3 regions of the Shewanella frigidimarina NCIMB 400 genome follow, and region 3 is predicted to be linked to each of the others. Evidence: predicted binding sites of a transcription regulator. Region 3 holds the regulator's gene; each other region holds the start of a gene.

Region 1 (5,390 bases), 740 kb from region 3:
CGCCTTTTACATGGCCAAACAGTTCGCTGTCGACCAATTCAGGGCTTAATGCGCCACAGTTGATGGCGATAAACGGTTGATTGACTCGGTTACTGGCCAAATGAATCGTGTTGGCTACAAGCTCTTTACCGACACCGCTTTCACCGACAATAAGTACGTTGCTTTCGGTGACGGCAACTTTGCGAATAGTACGATACAACTTGTGCATTGACCGCGATGAACCAACCAATAAACCGTATTGGTCTAGTTCACTCGAAAGGGGCTGTTTTAACTTAGTCGATTGCGACTGCAAGTCTTGGGCAAAGTCTTCTAAGGTATCGTTAATTGCATCGGCATCGTAAGGCTGGCGAAAATGGTAACCAGCACTTTTTGACATTAAATGATCTAAGTTAGGATTCGGTTTACCTTCGCTTAAGAAGATGAACTCAATATCCGACATTAACGCACTGTCAGTTAACTCTGCGTATTCTAGTTGGCTTAACTGTGATAATTCAATGATCGCAACATCTATCGAGTTACTGTGCAGTTGGTCTAACCAGGGCTGGTCAACTGAACTAGCAATCTTATTAAAGTGCTGACAACTCGGCAAGGCAAGGAGTCGTGCTTCACCTTCTTGACGACGGTGTAGATGATAAAAAAGTGTTGGACGTGGCATACCGATTCACTCCCTGTGGTGTTAAGTCTAATGTTTACCAGTGATGTCGTGTTGACAATCACAAGTAATCATTCCGTGTAATTAGGTAATTAACTCAGACCCGGACAAATTATAATAACTTTAACTATTAGAAGGTTAATTAATTTTTGCCCATGTACATGGGGTGTTCATGGTTTAGTTTTTGCTTAATAAGGTGTGCTGTACCCGTATATGTTACACAACCCATCCAACAAAGTGCCAGTAAAATTATCGAATGCAGGAGGATTTACATTGAAATCATTTACTCGAGACGAACAGGCTGAGTCCGATGTATGGCTATTGCATGAGGCTATTGATTTATGCCAGGAAGGACAACAATTTTATGTCCAAGCCACATTGGGGACCGACGATTACAACATCAAACGAATTTTTATCCACATGGCCGACATTCGAAAATGCATGCTGGATCGTTTAACACCATTGTTTAGCGTGGTGCGTTCAAGCCAAGCAAGGCCGATAGATAGCCAAACTTACCATCAACAATCCTCACGTCGCCACTATGCTAAGGCCGAACAAGTTATACAACAGCAGCCGTTACCCCAAGTGATAGCGGTATTGGTTGAAACGGAACAACAAGTCTTGGTTCATTTAAAGCAAGCAGCTAGAAAAACTAAAAATCAGCGTGTTGCTAGCCAACTTGCCGAAGGTATTGCTTGGTTACAAATGAGCTGTGACACTATGAAAAATCTCTCCGTTGTTCATACCTAGTCATATGCACGCACTAAAAAAGCGCATGATAATCAATATTGTCATGCGCTTTTTAGTATTCGAGGTGCTGTTAATTTGTGGCTAGCGCGTGTTTTTCTGACTGGCAACATAATGCTCTTGTGCCTATTGAATAAGCCATAGTCTCAATATTTAGAGAGTTTATTGAATGAGATATCAGGTTGATTTTGCGAATCTACATTGAGATCCATTAACACCCATTGCGACGATGAAAAATTTACCTAGTGTCGGTAAAAAAGTCCGATATCGTTGTCCATAAAGTTTATTAAAATAAACGCTAAAACCAGTTATTGTTAACTTTAACAGTTGGTTATGGAAGTTGGCATGGTTCGCGCATTATAATCCTTGAGATTAACAACGGAGGAAAACTTTATGAAAAAGACCACATTATCAGTAGTAATGAGCATTGTGTTAGGTTCAATGGCATTTGGTGCAAATGCAGCACAAGATTGGCAAGATGATGCAAAAGATGCGTGGATCGATGGTAAAGCTGAAACCACACTTTTGTTAAATACTAATCTGAATTCATTTGATATTAATACCGACGTACATGATGGTAACGTGACCCTAACAGGTAAAGTTAACAGCAGTGTTGATAAGTCACTTGCCGGAGAGTTAATTAGAAGCTTAGATGGCGTGAAAGACGTTAACAATGAGCTTTCGGTGATGAAGCACAATGATAAAGACAGCAAGGATTTAAGTGAATCACTAACCGATTCGAAAGTCGCTACCGTAGTGAAAACGCGATTACTATTCTCCGCTGACGTGTCGGGCACCGATATTAACGTTGATGTCGCACATGGTGTCGTGACCTTAAAAGGTACTGTGTCGAGCGATGCAGAACGTGATTTAGCATTAACCATCGCTAAAAATACCGATGACGTTAAAGATGTAGTCGATGAGTTACGTGTAACAGGATAATTTATTCGGTTATACTTAAAACCAGCCTTCGGGCTGGTTTTTTTATGCCTAAAATAAGTATGTGAAGTGGTGACTTAAGGATGCTCTTTTCTATGACAAACCATGTGATAAAACCGCTGTTAAATGTCATGTCGTGGCTAGCGTTGGCAAGTGTGTTGTTACTATCTGGCTGTGGCAATGTATTGTGCCAAGCGCAAACTGATAAAGAAGTGGATCCCCTCAAGCAATATGAAGCCCAAAAGCGTTGTGAACAGCTAGTCGATGAGCATATGGATAATAGCTATTCTGATCAGCGTGATGAAAATATGCAGTTATTGAAAGAGTCGATAGCCAATAATACCCATAGTGGTTAACTCCGTTTTATTCAGGGTGGTACAAGCAGTATTTACCCATATATTGAATGTTTTTTCTGTTCCATCTTGGGTAGATTTTTTGCTTATAAGAAATCTGGCCGATAGTCATTACGTTATGTTGAAAAGCCTGCGTGGTTACAGCTGCATTTAATGCCGTGGTGCTGATAGAACATGGTTTTTCAAAGTCCACTACTGATCTTAAGCTTTGTCGGAAACATATTTTGGTTGCGTATAGAGATGATGGATTGATCCAGAAATAGAGCATTGATGGGACAATTTTGTTGAATCATCTAAAGATAAAAGCGCATGTTTTAGCTTATCAGTAACTAAAATTAGCCGACTGGTCTATTCTTGTTTATCCTATCACTAAAAAATGGAGGGTAAATGAATAAAAGTGCAGCGAGTAGACAGTCAATATGCGTCGTAGGTGAAAAGCTTTTTGCGTTACACGGTTATAGCGCAGTAGGTATTAAATTAATTCTCGACGAAGTGGGTATTCCTAAAGGTTCTTTTTATCATTACTTTGCCAGTAAAGAAGCGTTTGCTGCAACTGTGGCTGAACATTATTTCCAGCAGCGCATTCAACCTATCGCTATCGATCCAGGCGTGAATTTTAAAGCCAATTTGTCTACTGTGCTAAATGGATATCATCAACTGATTGATGAGCTGTTTAGTGGCAGTGAACCGCGTGGCTGCTTGATGGGTAACTTAATGGTTGAGGTCAGTAGCCTGTCGCCGTTACTGCATCAAACCTTGAATCAGCTTTATGATCAATGGATCGCCTTATTGAGTGCACTTATTCAGCAAGGGCAACAACAAGGACATATTCGTGCGGACTTACCGGCATCAACATTGGCGAGTGTTTTTTGGTCAAACTGGCAAGGAACTATGCTACGCTGCCAAATTAAAGTCGATAAAATGGCGGCTAAACGGGCTTTAGTGCAGTGCATGCAAATGATGACTCGTTAACACTAAGCGGTGCAGCGGTTATTTTGATTGTGTATTACGAACAAAGAATTTATATTTCGGATGATTTTTCGGGGTTTGGAGTGGGTTGAATTGGCTAAAAGATTATTGTTTAGTTGTTTAGTGCTGTTGTTGTCTGCGTGTGCGTCTTCTCCTGTTGTGGTTGTCGCACCTAAGCCCGTGGTGGTTCCTCCCATGCTTAAGCCAGAACCTCCCAAGTGGAGTGAGTCAAACCTATTGAGTTTTCATAACCAATGGAAAGGCACTCCATATCGTTTAGGTGGCCTGAGTAGAAATGGCGTAGATTGTTCAGGGTTTGTGTATTTAGCCTACCTGAATATTGTTGGCGACAAGTTGCCTCGTACTGTGAACTCTCAACGTATTTTAGGCAAAGAAGTACCGCGTAATCAGTTACAGACTGGCGATTTAGTTTTTTTTAAAACCAATCGAACCGTTCGTCATGTCGGTATTTACATGGGCAATGACCGATTTTTACATGCCTCGACTAAAAAAGGGGTAAAAATTTCGAGTTTAAATAATATCTATTGGAAGCCTCGTTTTTGGTTTGCAAAACGCTTAAAAAAACCAACAGTTGAACAAAATATGTCGATCGCCAGCTTGGTTGAGCATGTTCAGCAGCAAGACGATTTATAATTTGGTAACAGTCTAACTCGCTGGGGCGGTTTTTCGCTTCAACGCTAGGCCAACATCTGAGTTTTTTCATCGACTTGCATCGATACATTCATGTTATGTATAGCTATATAGGCTAAAACCACGACGTAAACGGACCCGTTATGCCAGACTCCAAGCATTGGACCTTAAAAAGTATTGCCAAAGAATTAGGTGTGTCGAATGCGACGGTATCTAATGCGTTTAATCGTCCAGATCAGCTGTCGGAAAAACGCCGTATAGACATTCTAGCTGCCTGTAACGAGCTAGGATATTTTGGACCCAATAAAGCCGCGCAATCTTTAAGGCGTGGCAAATTTGATACAGTAGCATTGGTATTATCGGACAGTATTGAATACATGGTGTCAGATCCTGTGGCCAGTAAGTTTATGAAAGGTGTTGCGGCCGTTTTTGAGCAACATAAAATTAATTTACTGTTGTTTTCTGGCAGTTCTGACAATGTGAATAGCGTAAATGATTTTGTCGATGGCTTTATTTGTTATGGTCGTCCTCGCAACCGTTTATTGGCTGAGCAATTAAAAAAAATCCGTAAAAAAGTAGTCACAGTCGACTTTAATATTCATCGCAGTGCTTCGGTGAGTATCGACAATAAAGCCGGTGCCTATGAAGTGGCTAAATTGGCTATTCAATCTGAGCAAGATCACGTCGCAATTCTTGGATTACGCTTGCTCGATACTCACTTAACCTGCCGCGTGTATGATATTCATTCTATGGAAATCGATACCTCAGTAGCGCATCAGCGTTTGCAAGGCTATTTGGATGCCATTGGTGATACTGGGGTTAAGCTTGGTGATGATCGCATTTGGAATATCCCTGAAAGTAATGCCGACTTTGCTGCCATAGCAGCCAAAGAAGCGCTTAATTGTGTACCGCGTCCTAATGTATTTTTGTGCATGAGTGACCTAATAGCCTTGAGTTTAATGCGCGAGGCAATCCAACAAGGTTTGCGGATCCCTGAAGATATTCGTGTGGTGGGTTTTGATGGTATTGATGAAGGCTCACGAGCTATCCCGCCGCTGACAACAGTGTTCCAGCATTCA
Region 2 (5,390 bases), 370 kb from region 3:
CTGAGCAATAAGCCCCGCAGTAATAATGACAACAGGGCCACATCATGGCGCACCTAGATTGTTGAGCTAGATTGTGGCGCTAGATGTCCATCACTGGAATGCGTTTTGGGCACAGCTTCATTTAGAGGTAAACAAAAAAGGAGCATTTTATGCTCCTTTTTATTGGTTAAAACCTACCACTTAATTTATTCAAGACTCAGAGAACCGCTGACTAAATTCTTGAATACGCTTTGCATTCACTCCCGCATCACCAATGCCAATCCGCGAGACGCTGCGTAAATCAATACGACTGCCCTGCTCTAGCGAAGAAACAACGATAACGACATCATCTGCAAAATTGAAAAAGGGCGTTGTTGCCGTACTTTCAAAGCGCAGTGCTTTTGGGTCTTGAGCTACAATGGTCCAGCCCATGGTTTTAGCGACCGTTAATGCTTTTTGATAAGCCGCTTCTACCGATAAGTCTGTCGCAATTGGTTGGATATTAGGGAAAGCTTGTCGTTGTTGTGCGGCAACCTCTTCTCCGCCATAAACCAGACTATTTTTAGCGCCAATTCGGCTGTCAGTTAAAAACTCAAACTGCGGTGGTGATTGAGTGTTGGTAGTAATATCGTGAATAGGTGGGTATTTCACTGGCTTGATAACCAACGCCATAATGCTTGGCGACAATATAGCTAAGCCCAGTAATAACGCTATTGTAGAGGTTAATATGCCTTTGCCTTTAGCGTTACTGTCTTGCTTAATGGTAAAGCTGGTACCTAATGCCAGCACCGCCACCACCACCACTAAATAACCCAACAGGTTATTGTAATTACGGCTGGCCATAAAGCCGACAATTGGGTCCCACAATCCCAACGACGAGCCAAACACCATCAAAGCCGTAATCGCGACAGAGACGATGGCAACGATCAATGCGATATTGCCTATATTACGTTTTTGCATAACATCCATCCTTTAGAAGACCCTAATTAACCCAACTTATACTGACCTGTTTTTGTCGGAATAAATTTCTGTTCATCGATAATATATTTTCGATTACAGGCTATTCACACAACCTATTTTAGGTTTATACCTTACGATTAATATGCCGCATTTGGATCAAGTCCTAAACGACGCATTGTGCGAATTAAATTGCTTCTATCCAGCTGTAAACTTCTGGCGACAGCGGCTAAATTACCTCGTTCCGTCGCTAATACCGTTTGTATTATTTGTCGTTGGTACTCATCGGTAGAATCGCGTAGTCCAAGGGTTAACACCTGCGATAATGCGGCTGCGGCATTATTGTCGTTGATAATATCAACCTCGGCTATTGCTGGTGCTACTGTATGGCTCACAACAAACTCTGAACCGAGATGAACACGGCTAATGCTAATAATGCTGGCATGACGCCCTTGCTCGCTAATAGCCCTTAACGCAGCACGGCTGAGTAAGTGTTCTAACTCGCGCACATTGCCTGGCCAATGGTATTGGGTTAACTGCTCAATCGCTGTTTGTTGCAATCTTAGTTTCGCGACGCCAAGCTGATGTTGGCTTTTTTCTAAAAAATAGCCTGCCAGTAAAATAACGTCTTTACCACGCTCGCGTAATGGTGGTACAGGTAAAGGATACACACTCAAGCGATGATATAAGTCAGCCCTAAAGCGACCTTCTTTGACTTCTAACTGTAAATTACGGTTAGTTGCGGCAACAATTCTGACATCTACTACGATGATATTATCGCTGCCGACACGTTGAATTTCACCATTTTGCAGCGCACGTAACAACTTAGCTTGCACGGCAAGCGGTAACTCACCCACTTCGTCTAAAAATAGCGTCCCACCATCGGCTAATTCAAAGCGGCCACGACGATCACTTACCGCACCAGAATACGCGCCTTTTACATGGCCAAAGAGTTCACTTTCAACAATGCTTTCTGGCAATGCAGCACAGTTAATTTGCACTAGCGGTTGCTCACTGCGACGTGATTGCTGATGAATACTTTTGGCAACCAGCTCTTTACCCACACCAGTTTCGCCAGTGATTAATACTGATAGATCACTGACAGCAACGGTATTTATCTCTGACAATAAATCCGTAATTGCGACACTGTTACCAATAATACTCGACGGGCCAGCAGTCGCTAACATGCACTGCGCCACTTGATGATTACGTTCCACTTGAACTTCTAACGCTTCAATATGTTCACTGGTACTAATCGCAGCGGCCACAGCGGCAATATAAGCACGGGTTTCGGTTGGGTTAAGCGAATCAAAGCTACCGGCTTTCATGGCGTCTAAAGTTAAAACGCCCCACGCTTTACCATCGATATAAATGGTACTGCCCATACAGTCATGCACGTGCAATTGTTCACTGCCATCATCAACTAAACCGTCATAGGGATCGGGCAGCGTTGAGTCGGCATCAAAGCGGGTAATATGTGGGTTAGCTAAAATTTGCTGTAAGCGTGGATGGTGGTTAATCGAAAACTGTCTGGCGAGGGCTTGCTGCTTTAGCCCTACAACGGCTACTGGCACTAAATGATCATGTTTAAGTTTCAACAAGGCCACTACGTCGCATGGGATAGCGCGCTGAATCGCTAAAATCAGCCGTAAGTAACGCTCCGATTTTATCAGGTCACGATTTAAGTCTTCTACAATGTCGATAAAGGGAACAATATTCATAATATGTCAAATTAACCCAATTTAGGTTAATTTGACATATATATTGATCTAGGTCAAATTAACCTTTATATAATTTATATGTTTGAAATCAGCTGGATAAATGTTGGCACGTTATGTGTAATGTCTGCATATACAAGGTAATTGATTGAAGCTTATCGCTATTTTACTCCCTAAGAGGAATCACGAATGTTAGACACTGCAACTGTTCAAATAATTAAGGCCACTGTTCCCGCGTTACAACTGTACGCCAATGACATTACCAGCCATTTCTATCCATTACTGTTTGCACAGCATCCTGAAGTATTGCCTTATTTCAATCAAACTAACCAAGGTAAAGGTACTCAACCTAAAGCACTTGCTAACGCTGTGATTGCTTATGGTGCCAATATTGATGCGCTCGGTAACCTAAGCGAAGCCGTCAGTAAAATCGTTCAAAAGCATGTTGCATTAGGCATTTTACCTGAACAATATGACGCTGTTGGCAGTTGTTTAATACAAGCCATTAAAGCCGTACTCGGTGATGCTGCAACAGACGAAGTGATTGATGCTTGGACCAAAGCTTATGGCCAATTAGCCAACATATTGATTGCGGCGGAAGAGTCAATTTATACAGCTAAAGAACAACAACAAGGTGGCTGGCGTGGCGAACGTGACTTTATTTTAGTCAAACGTGTGGATGAAAGCTCAGTAATTACCTCATTCTACTTTCAGCCATTTGATAACCAAGGGTTGCCAAACTTTGAAGCTGGGCAATTTCTGACCTTGGTATTTGATGATATCGACGGTGTATCAATGCGCCGTAATTACAGCTTATCTGACTCTACAGGCAAAGATTATTTAAGAATTAGCGTCAAGCGTGAACCTAATGGTGTGGTATCAAATCACTTACATAACAACATTCAGCTAGGTGATAAAGTGAAACTACGTGCCCCAAGTGGCGATTTCACCTTACGCAAAAATACCAAACCGCTAATTTTACTCACTGGCGGTGTGGGCATTACTCCTGCGATTAGTATGCTCAATACTGAAGCCGGTTCAGGACGTGATATTCGCTTTATTCATGCGGCCATTAATAGTGATGTCCATGCGTTTAAACACCATGTAGATCAACTAGCCTCAACACATGACCACATCAAACCTTTGTATATATACAGCCAGCCAGAACAACATTGCCAGCCTCATGCCACTGGGTTCATTGACGCATCATTGATTGCAGAGCAGCTACCAGCAGACCGCGATGTAGAATTCTATCTGCTTGGCCCTACTGGTTTTATGAAAGCAGCATTGGCCATTGCCACCAGCTTAGGTGTACCAGCAAGCCAAATTCATTATGAATTCTTTGGTCCAGCTGAAGCATTAACCGCTTAATAGCCCAACAAACAAAAGCCCTGACCATTAGGTCAGGGATTTTTATTAACCTGTAGAATTAAAATGGAATATCGTCATCCAACTCGTCATTCCACCAGCGATTCAACTCGTTAAAAATATCGAGTGAATGATCTTAAATAAACTGGATTGCGCACATGGTCAAATCATCCTGAAATTCAGAAAAACCACAAAACTTTTTCATTTTCTGCTCAAGAAATTCCAGCATAGCCTCGGGTTCGTCAGGTGCTGCGCTGATGGCTTTTTCTAAGCGATCGAAACCAAATAATTCTTTGTGAGCATTTTGTGTTTCGATGACCACATCGGTATACACAAACAAGATATCACCCACATCAACACTGACCCGGTAAGTATCCCAGTTTTGCTCACGCAACACCCCAATAGGAATACCGCCTTGATCTAGGGCAACCAGCCTGTTGGCTTTTTTCAAATAGGCATGAGGATGACCTGCATTAGCATAAACCAGTTCTTTTTCGTTGAAATTATAACGTAATACTGTGGCGGTTAAAAAACTGCCGCGTGGCTTTTTAGTGAAGAAATGCTGATTGATATAATTAAGTACTTCAGAAGAACTACTGCTTAAATCTTTCGGTTCAAAGGTACGTAAGATAGCATCTATCATTGCCGTTTCTACAGCAGCAGCAGGGCCATGGCCCGATACGTCGGCAATAATCATTCCGATATCGCCTTGGGCTTCAGGGCGAGTTTTGCCAAGATCGACAATGTCTAAATAATCGCCGCCAGCACCTTTCATCGCTTTATAGGTGTAAGCCATTTTGACAGAACTGAGTTCGATATTCTTGTCTGGCAACATCAACTGTTGTAAGCGTGAAATTTCCTCTATCTCGTCGCGGATCCACACTTGGGCAGCATTAAGTTGCGATGAGGCTTCGGAAAACTGAAAACTTTTTAACTGATACAAAAGCTTAAAATACAACGAGCTAACATGCTGAGATTCAGTTCCTTCAGGTAAATCGAGCAGAATGATACAGTCAAACAAGCTCGATTCTTTACCAAAAGGCAATGCCCAGCACACTTTACCATCGTCATTTAATGGCAAAATTTCTGCAATACTGTGTTGAAACGACAATGCTTGAAATTGTTGATAGAGCCTACTGTAATGCTCATCGCACAAGGATGAAAAATTACAACTAACTTGGCCGTTTTTTTTAATTAAGTAATAATGGAACTCACTTAATGTGACCGCCAAATTGGTTTTAAACCATAATGTTTCATCAATAATGCTGTTAGCTAGCGCTCTGTCTATGTTCAAGGGAATACCTTACGTTTGGGCTAATTTAGCAGCAAGGGCTTCATTCAAACCAGAGACACCGCTTTTTTTCAAAG
Region 3 (5,390 bases):
TATTTGCCTAACTTGGTCGCTTAATTCGTAGATATTTAGTGCAGAAGTGTCGATGTAGTGATCAACAATTTTTGCGATCGGTTCGAGTAAACGGCCTTCTAATTTGATCGCTTCTTGTAGTGAAATATGATTTTTAGATAATGGGTGTAATCGACGTGTTTCGCTGTAACGTTTAAGCAATACTTTGTCATTGGAATTTAAAAAGAAGCTGATAATTTCAGTGTCATTCTCAAGTAGTGCCAATTGGTCTTGAAGCACTTTACCTTGTTCTGCAATGTTACGAACATCAACACTAATCGCAACCAAATCATTGCTACCCTTAAGCTGGGCTAATAATGTGCCAATAAGTGGTAAAGGCAAATTATCAACACAATAATATCCTAGGTCTTCTAATACTCTCAGGGCAACGGATTTTCCTGAGCCCGAACGTCCCGATACTATGACAAGTTTCATGCAGTAATAACCTGATAAAGTTCTGTTGCGTCGTGAGTTTTGCGAAGCTGTTTCAATATTTGCTTATCGCTTAACTTTTGGGCCATGCTTGATAACGTGCCTAAATGTTGTTGGCACTGGTCGGCAGGTACTAACAAAGCAAATAAAAGATCCACGGGCTGTTTATCGATTGCATCAAAGGCAATGGCTTCTTCACATTTAATAAATATCGCGATAGGGTGATCGATGGTCGTTAATCGACCATGAGGTATCGCAATGCCATTTCCTATACCTGTGCTACCCATTTTCTCTCTCGCTAACAGGCTTTCAAAAACCTCTTGCGAAGACAGGGTTGGGTACTGGGCAGCGACTAAATTGCTGATGAGTTCCAGTACTTTTTTCTTACTGCCCGGTGTGGCACAGGTAGTGCATTCCGGCTGCAGAATGGTACAAAGTTCCATCGTTAGTGTTTTGTATTCTTCTCTTTGTGTTTAATTACCTGACGGTCGAGTTTATCGATCAGGGCGTCTATTGCAGCATACATATCAGTATTTTCTGACATTGCGAAAATCTCTGCGCCATTAACGTTGATTTTAGCTTCTGCTTTTTGTTGTAATTTTTCTACATTGAGCACAACGTGTACATTATGGATCTGATCGAAGTGCCGTTCAAGCTTTGAAAATTTACCTTGGACGTATTCACGTAAAGATTCTGTGATTTCGACATGATGTCCAGTCAGACTTATTTGCATAAAAAATCCTCCATTGCCTAGTAGGTTATAAACTCTTACGTTGGTTTGAGGGCGGGATCATCATTGCTTCACGGTATTTTGCAATCGTACGACGCGCAACGTTTATGCCCTGTTCTGCCAGAAGCTGAGCCATTTTACTGTCGCTCAGTGGTTTTTTCTGGTTTTCTGCGGCAACCAGCTTTTTGATAAAAGCACGAATGGCTGTAGATGAGCATTCCCCGCCATCGTCAGTACTGACATGGCTAGAGAAGAAGTATTTTAGTTCAAACAACCCTCGTGGGGTGTGCATATATTTTTGTGTGGTGACTCGTGAAATGGTCGATTCGTGCATCTCTACTGCTTCCGCAATATCATTGAGCACCATAGGCTTCATGGCTTCTTCGCCATATTCAAAAAAGCCTTGCTGAAATTGTACAATGCAATTTGCCACTTTAAGTAAAGTATCGTTGCGACTTTCAATACTTTTAATAAACCATTTAGCCTCTTGCAGATGGCCTCGAATAAATTGACTATCCGACGGGTTTTTACTGCCTCTAGCCATGGCCGCGTATTGCTGATTAACACCAATTTTAGGCATGTTGTCTGGGTTTAACTCTACAACCCAGCGACCATTTTTCTTTAATACAGTGACATCGGGAATAACGTATTCATCATCCATTGGGGTAATTAATAAACCAGGACGAGGATTGAGTGTCTGAATTAGAGTGATTGCGTCACGTAATTCATTTTCTTTTAGTTTTGTTTTACGCATCAATAATCTGAAATCACGGCCAGCAATTAAATCTAAATAGCCTTTAATTAACAAACGAGCATTATCGATATGTGGTGTGTCGTTAGAGAATTGTGCTAATTGAATAAATAGACATTCACTTAAATCACGTGCAGCAACACCAACAGGGTCAAAGTGTTGAACGCGTTTTAATACCGCTTCAACTTCATCAAGTTCCACATTTTCATCACCCATGGCTTCAAGAATATCTTCGGTACTTTGGGTTAAATAACCGCGTTCATCTATGGCATCAATAATGGCGGTGGCAATGGCGAGATCAGTGTCTGAAAATGGGGTAAGATTTTTTTGCCATTCTAAATGTTCGTACAAACCTTCGGTCGTTTCACCTTGAAAGGGCATGTCGTCATCGCGCATGCTCGCACTGCCTGAACCTGACATTGGTGAGGCTGTGTACACTTCGTCCCATGTGGTATCCATGGCTAAATCATCCATGGTTTCTTTGGTCATGGATTCTGCAATGTCGACAGTGGAAGTATCTTTTTCGACATTAACAATGCTGTTGTCACTAAAGTCGGTATCCGCTTGGTCGCGATTTTCCTTTAAGGAGTCTTTTGCTTCAGAAAACTCATCTTCTATTTCAAGCAATGGATTTGAATCTAATGCTTGTTGGATTTCCTGCTGTAGCTCCAATGACGATAATTGCAGTAAGCGAATGGCTTGCTGCAATTGTGGGGTCATGGTTAAGTGTTGACCCATTTTAAGTTGGAGTGACGCTTTCATTTACCGCTTATCCCTAGATGATTTTCAATAAAAATGACAATCTCGAAACTGTAATGGATTGCCATATACATCAATGACATTTAACGTTGTTTAGGTATCGTTCAATGAAATGAGTTAGCTAGACTAAAGGCCAGTAAAGTAACTATAGCTTGAATTGTTCACCTAAGTACACAGCACGAACTTGTTGATTACTTAATATCTCATCAGGTGTGCCTTCGGCGATTAAATTACCCTGGCTAACGATATAGGCCCGCTCACAAACGTCTAGCGTTTCACGTACGTTATGGTCGGTAATTAATACCCCTAAACCCCGATTTTTAAGTTGTTGGATGATTTTTTTAATGTCGATGACCGAAATAGGATCAACACCAGCAAAAGGCTCATCAAGCAAAATAAATTTTGGATTAGCAGCTAAAGCGCGCGCAATTTCAACTCGACGACGTTCGCCACCCGATAACGACATGCCTTGGCTGTCGCGTATGTGAGTAATGTGGAATTCTTCGAGTAGATGCTCAAGTTGCTCAATACGTTGGTCTGTACTGAGCTCTTTGCGAGTTTGCAGTACGGCCATTATGTTGTCGTAAACGGTAAGCTTGCGGAAAATACTGGCTTCTTGTGGTAAGTAACCTATACCTTTGCGGGCGCGCAAATGCATTGGATCGGCAGTAAGGTCGTCATCGTCAATTAATATCCGACCTTTATCGCTTTTTACTAAGCCGACAACCATATAAAAGGTGGTTGTTTTACCTGCACCATTAGGGCCTAAAAGACCGACAATTTGGCCGGTTTTAACCGTTAAGCTCACATCTTTAACAACCTGACGAGCTTTATAGCTTTTTGCTAGATTTTCAGCGGTTAAGGTAATTTGGGTCATGGTTTGATCTGCTTGTTAACAGGGATTTTAGGGAGCTTTTGCTTTGGCGCCGACTCGTCTTGGAAATTCTCTGGTTGAATGATGGTGATTACCCGATCTTGTCCTGTACCAGTACTTTCGGCAATCAGCTCTTGAGCACTGATGTTGTACTTGATTTTATTACCGGTAACCTGGCTACCAGATTGATCCAATTTGGCGTTGCCAGTCAATGTGAGTGTAGTGGTGGCAAGGTCATAGCTAATTTCGTTAGCACTTGCAGTACCAATTTTACCGTCATCTAATTCTTGTGAAAATGTAGCAGGGGTGCCAGTAGCAATTAATCTCTTGCTGGTGCTGTTTTCAGGGGTAAACGCCCGTAACTGATCTGCATTGATATTAATCGTGCCTTGGACAATTGTCACCGGACCATTAAAAACAATTTGATTGTTCTTAATGTCGGCAGACTGACTGGCGGAAGCGATTTTCAATTCTTGTTTCAGATCACCTTGTTTCGCTGTGGCTGGCAAACTCAATATGCAAAGTATGCTACTTAGTAACACAACATTGGCGCGAGTGTGGAGACGATTAATGTGGCTCATATGTTCCTTCTACCTGGCTAAGTAGCGATAATTTTTGCGAATTCAAGTCGGCATGCAAGCCTAAACCTTGAATAATAAACCCTTTACCTTTGATGTACACCATCTCTTGTGAGGTGCCTATCATAGTGGTTAAATCCACCGTAATGGCTTGGGTACTCAGTGACTGTAGAGGTTCTTCTATATCAATGGCATCAATAATAACATTATTTTCTAATGTGACTTTGCTGGTATTTTTATTCAATTGCCCACGGTCTGCACTTAATTGCCATTGTGCTTTACCATTTTCAGGGAAAATGAGGTAGATAGGTTTGGTAAAGTGAGTGATGTCGCTTGAAGCGTAATGCTCCATGTGCTCCGCGCTGACTCGACTTTCGACAAAACCTAGTTGATTGAATTCTGTCGTGCGTAGGTTATCTGCAACAAAATCGGGGCGCTCAATACCGCGTATTTGCACCGCATCCATTTCACTGCGTTTTATTTGTGCTTGCCAGTACAATATAAAAGCAAGCCCAAAAAAAGCAATAATACCTAGCGAAACTCTACTCATATACTCATACCATGAGCACTGGCAAACTTATCTTGGCTTAAGAGTAATAAATCGGTGAGTTCACGCAGTGCGCCATGGCCACCGTTAAGAGTGGTTGTCATATGGCACTGTTGTTTGACAAACGGATGACCATCACCGACACAAACAGCTAGCCCTACGGCTTTCATTACGGGTAGGTCTACCATGTCATCGCCAATGTAAGCCACTTCATCTGGAGTCACATTATAAAGAGACAATAATTGCTCAAAAGGCTCAAATTTATTATCAATACCTTGATAAATATGTGTGACACCTAATGCTGTCATGCGGTTCTCAACAATCTTAGATTTACGTCCTGTTATCACGGCAACATGAACACCACTGGTAAGCAAAGAACGAACACCATAACCGTCACGAGTGTGGAACGCTTTGAGTTCTTCACCTGCATTACTGAGGTAAATACGTCCATCTGAAAATACCCCATCGACATCACAGATTAACAGTTTGATTTTTTGAGCTCGCTGCCATATGTCATTACTGACAGGGCCGTAAAATCCTTGGTGAAACGAAGTTGATTCTGACATGATTAAATGACTCCAGCTTTAACCATATCGAGCATGTTTAATGCTCCGATCGGTTGATGTTTTTCATTAACGACTATCAGTCCGTTGATGCTCTTTTCATCCATGATTTGCAGTGCTTGTGCTGCTAAAATACCA

What was found. The regulator sigma-54, encoded in region 3, starts transcription at its own class of promoters, with help from an activator protein. The targets are predictions, from matches to a motif close to GTTGGCACGNNNNTNGNNT.
Region 1: a site for sigma-54 is predicted at 1,739-1,757, ahead of SFRI_RS20535 (BON domain-containing protein). Genes of this name have one in related genera too.
Region 2: a site for sigma-54 is predicted at 2,760-2,778, ahead of hmpA (NO-inducible flavohemoprotein). Genes of this name have one in related genera too.

The regions. Positions count from the first base shown of each region.
Region 1 covers NC_008345.1:4,759,942-4,765,331, reverse strand. The annotation lists gene SFRI_RS20545 (sigma-54 interaction domain-containing protein) at 1-655, opposite strand, end outside; gene SFRI_RS20540 (hypothetical protein) at 926-1,402, shown strand; gene SFRI_RS20535 (BON domain-containing protein) at 1,793-2,341, shown strand; gene SFRI_RS20530 (hypothetical protein) at 2,434-2,694, shown strand; gene SFRI_RS21115 (TetR/AcrR family transcriptional regulator) at 3,079-3,663, shown strand; gene SFRI_RS20520 (C40 family peptidase) at 3,724-4,314, shown strand; gene SFRI_RS20515 (LacI family DNA-binding transcriptional regulator) at 4,455-5,390, shown strand, end outside.
Region 2 covers NC_008345.1:4,388,740-4,394,129, forward strand. The annotation lists gene SFRI_RS18995 (DUF1499 domain-containing protein) at 190-939, opposite strand; gene norR (nitric oxide reductase transcriptional regulator NorR) at 1,077-2,657, opposite strand; gene hmpA (NO-inducible flavohemoprotein) at 2,844-4,025, shown strand; gene SFRI_RS19010 (PP2C family protein-serine/threonine phosphatase) at 4,159-5,316, opposite strand; gene SFRI_RS19015 (MlaC/ttg2D family ABC transporter substrate-binding protein) at 5,326-5,390, opposite strand, start outside.
Region 3 covers NC_008345.1:4,020,341-4,025,730, reverse strand. The annotation lists gene rapZ (RNase adapter RapZ) at 1-453, opposite strand, end outside; gene ptsN (PTS IIA-like nitrogen regulatory protein PtsN) at 450-893, opposite strand; gene hpf (ribosome hibernation promoting factor) at 896-1,183, opposite strand; gene SFRI_RS17415 (RNA polymerase factor sigma-54) at 1,209-2,693, opposite strand; gene lptB (LPS export ABC transporter ATP-binding protein) at 2,836-3,567, opposite strand; gene lptA (lipopolysaccharide transport periplasmic protein LptA) at 3,564-4,145, opposite strand; gene lptC (LPS export ABC transporter periplasmic protein LptC) at 4,132-4,692, opposite strand; gene kdsC (3-deoxy-manno-octulosonate-8-phosphatase KdsC) at 4,689-5,255, opposite strand; gene SFRI_RS17390 (KpsF/GutQ family sugar-phosphate isomerase) at 5,258-5,390, opposite strand, start outside.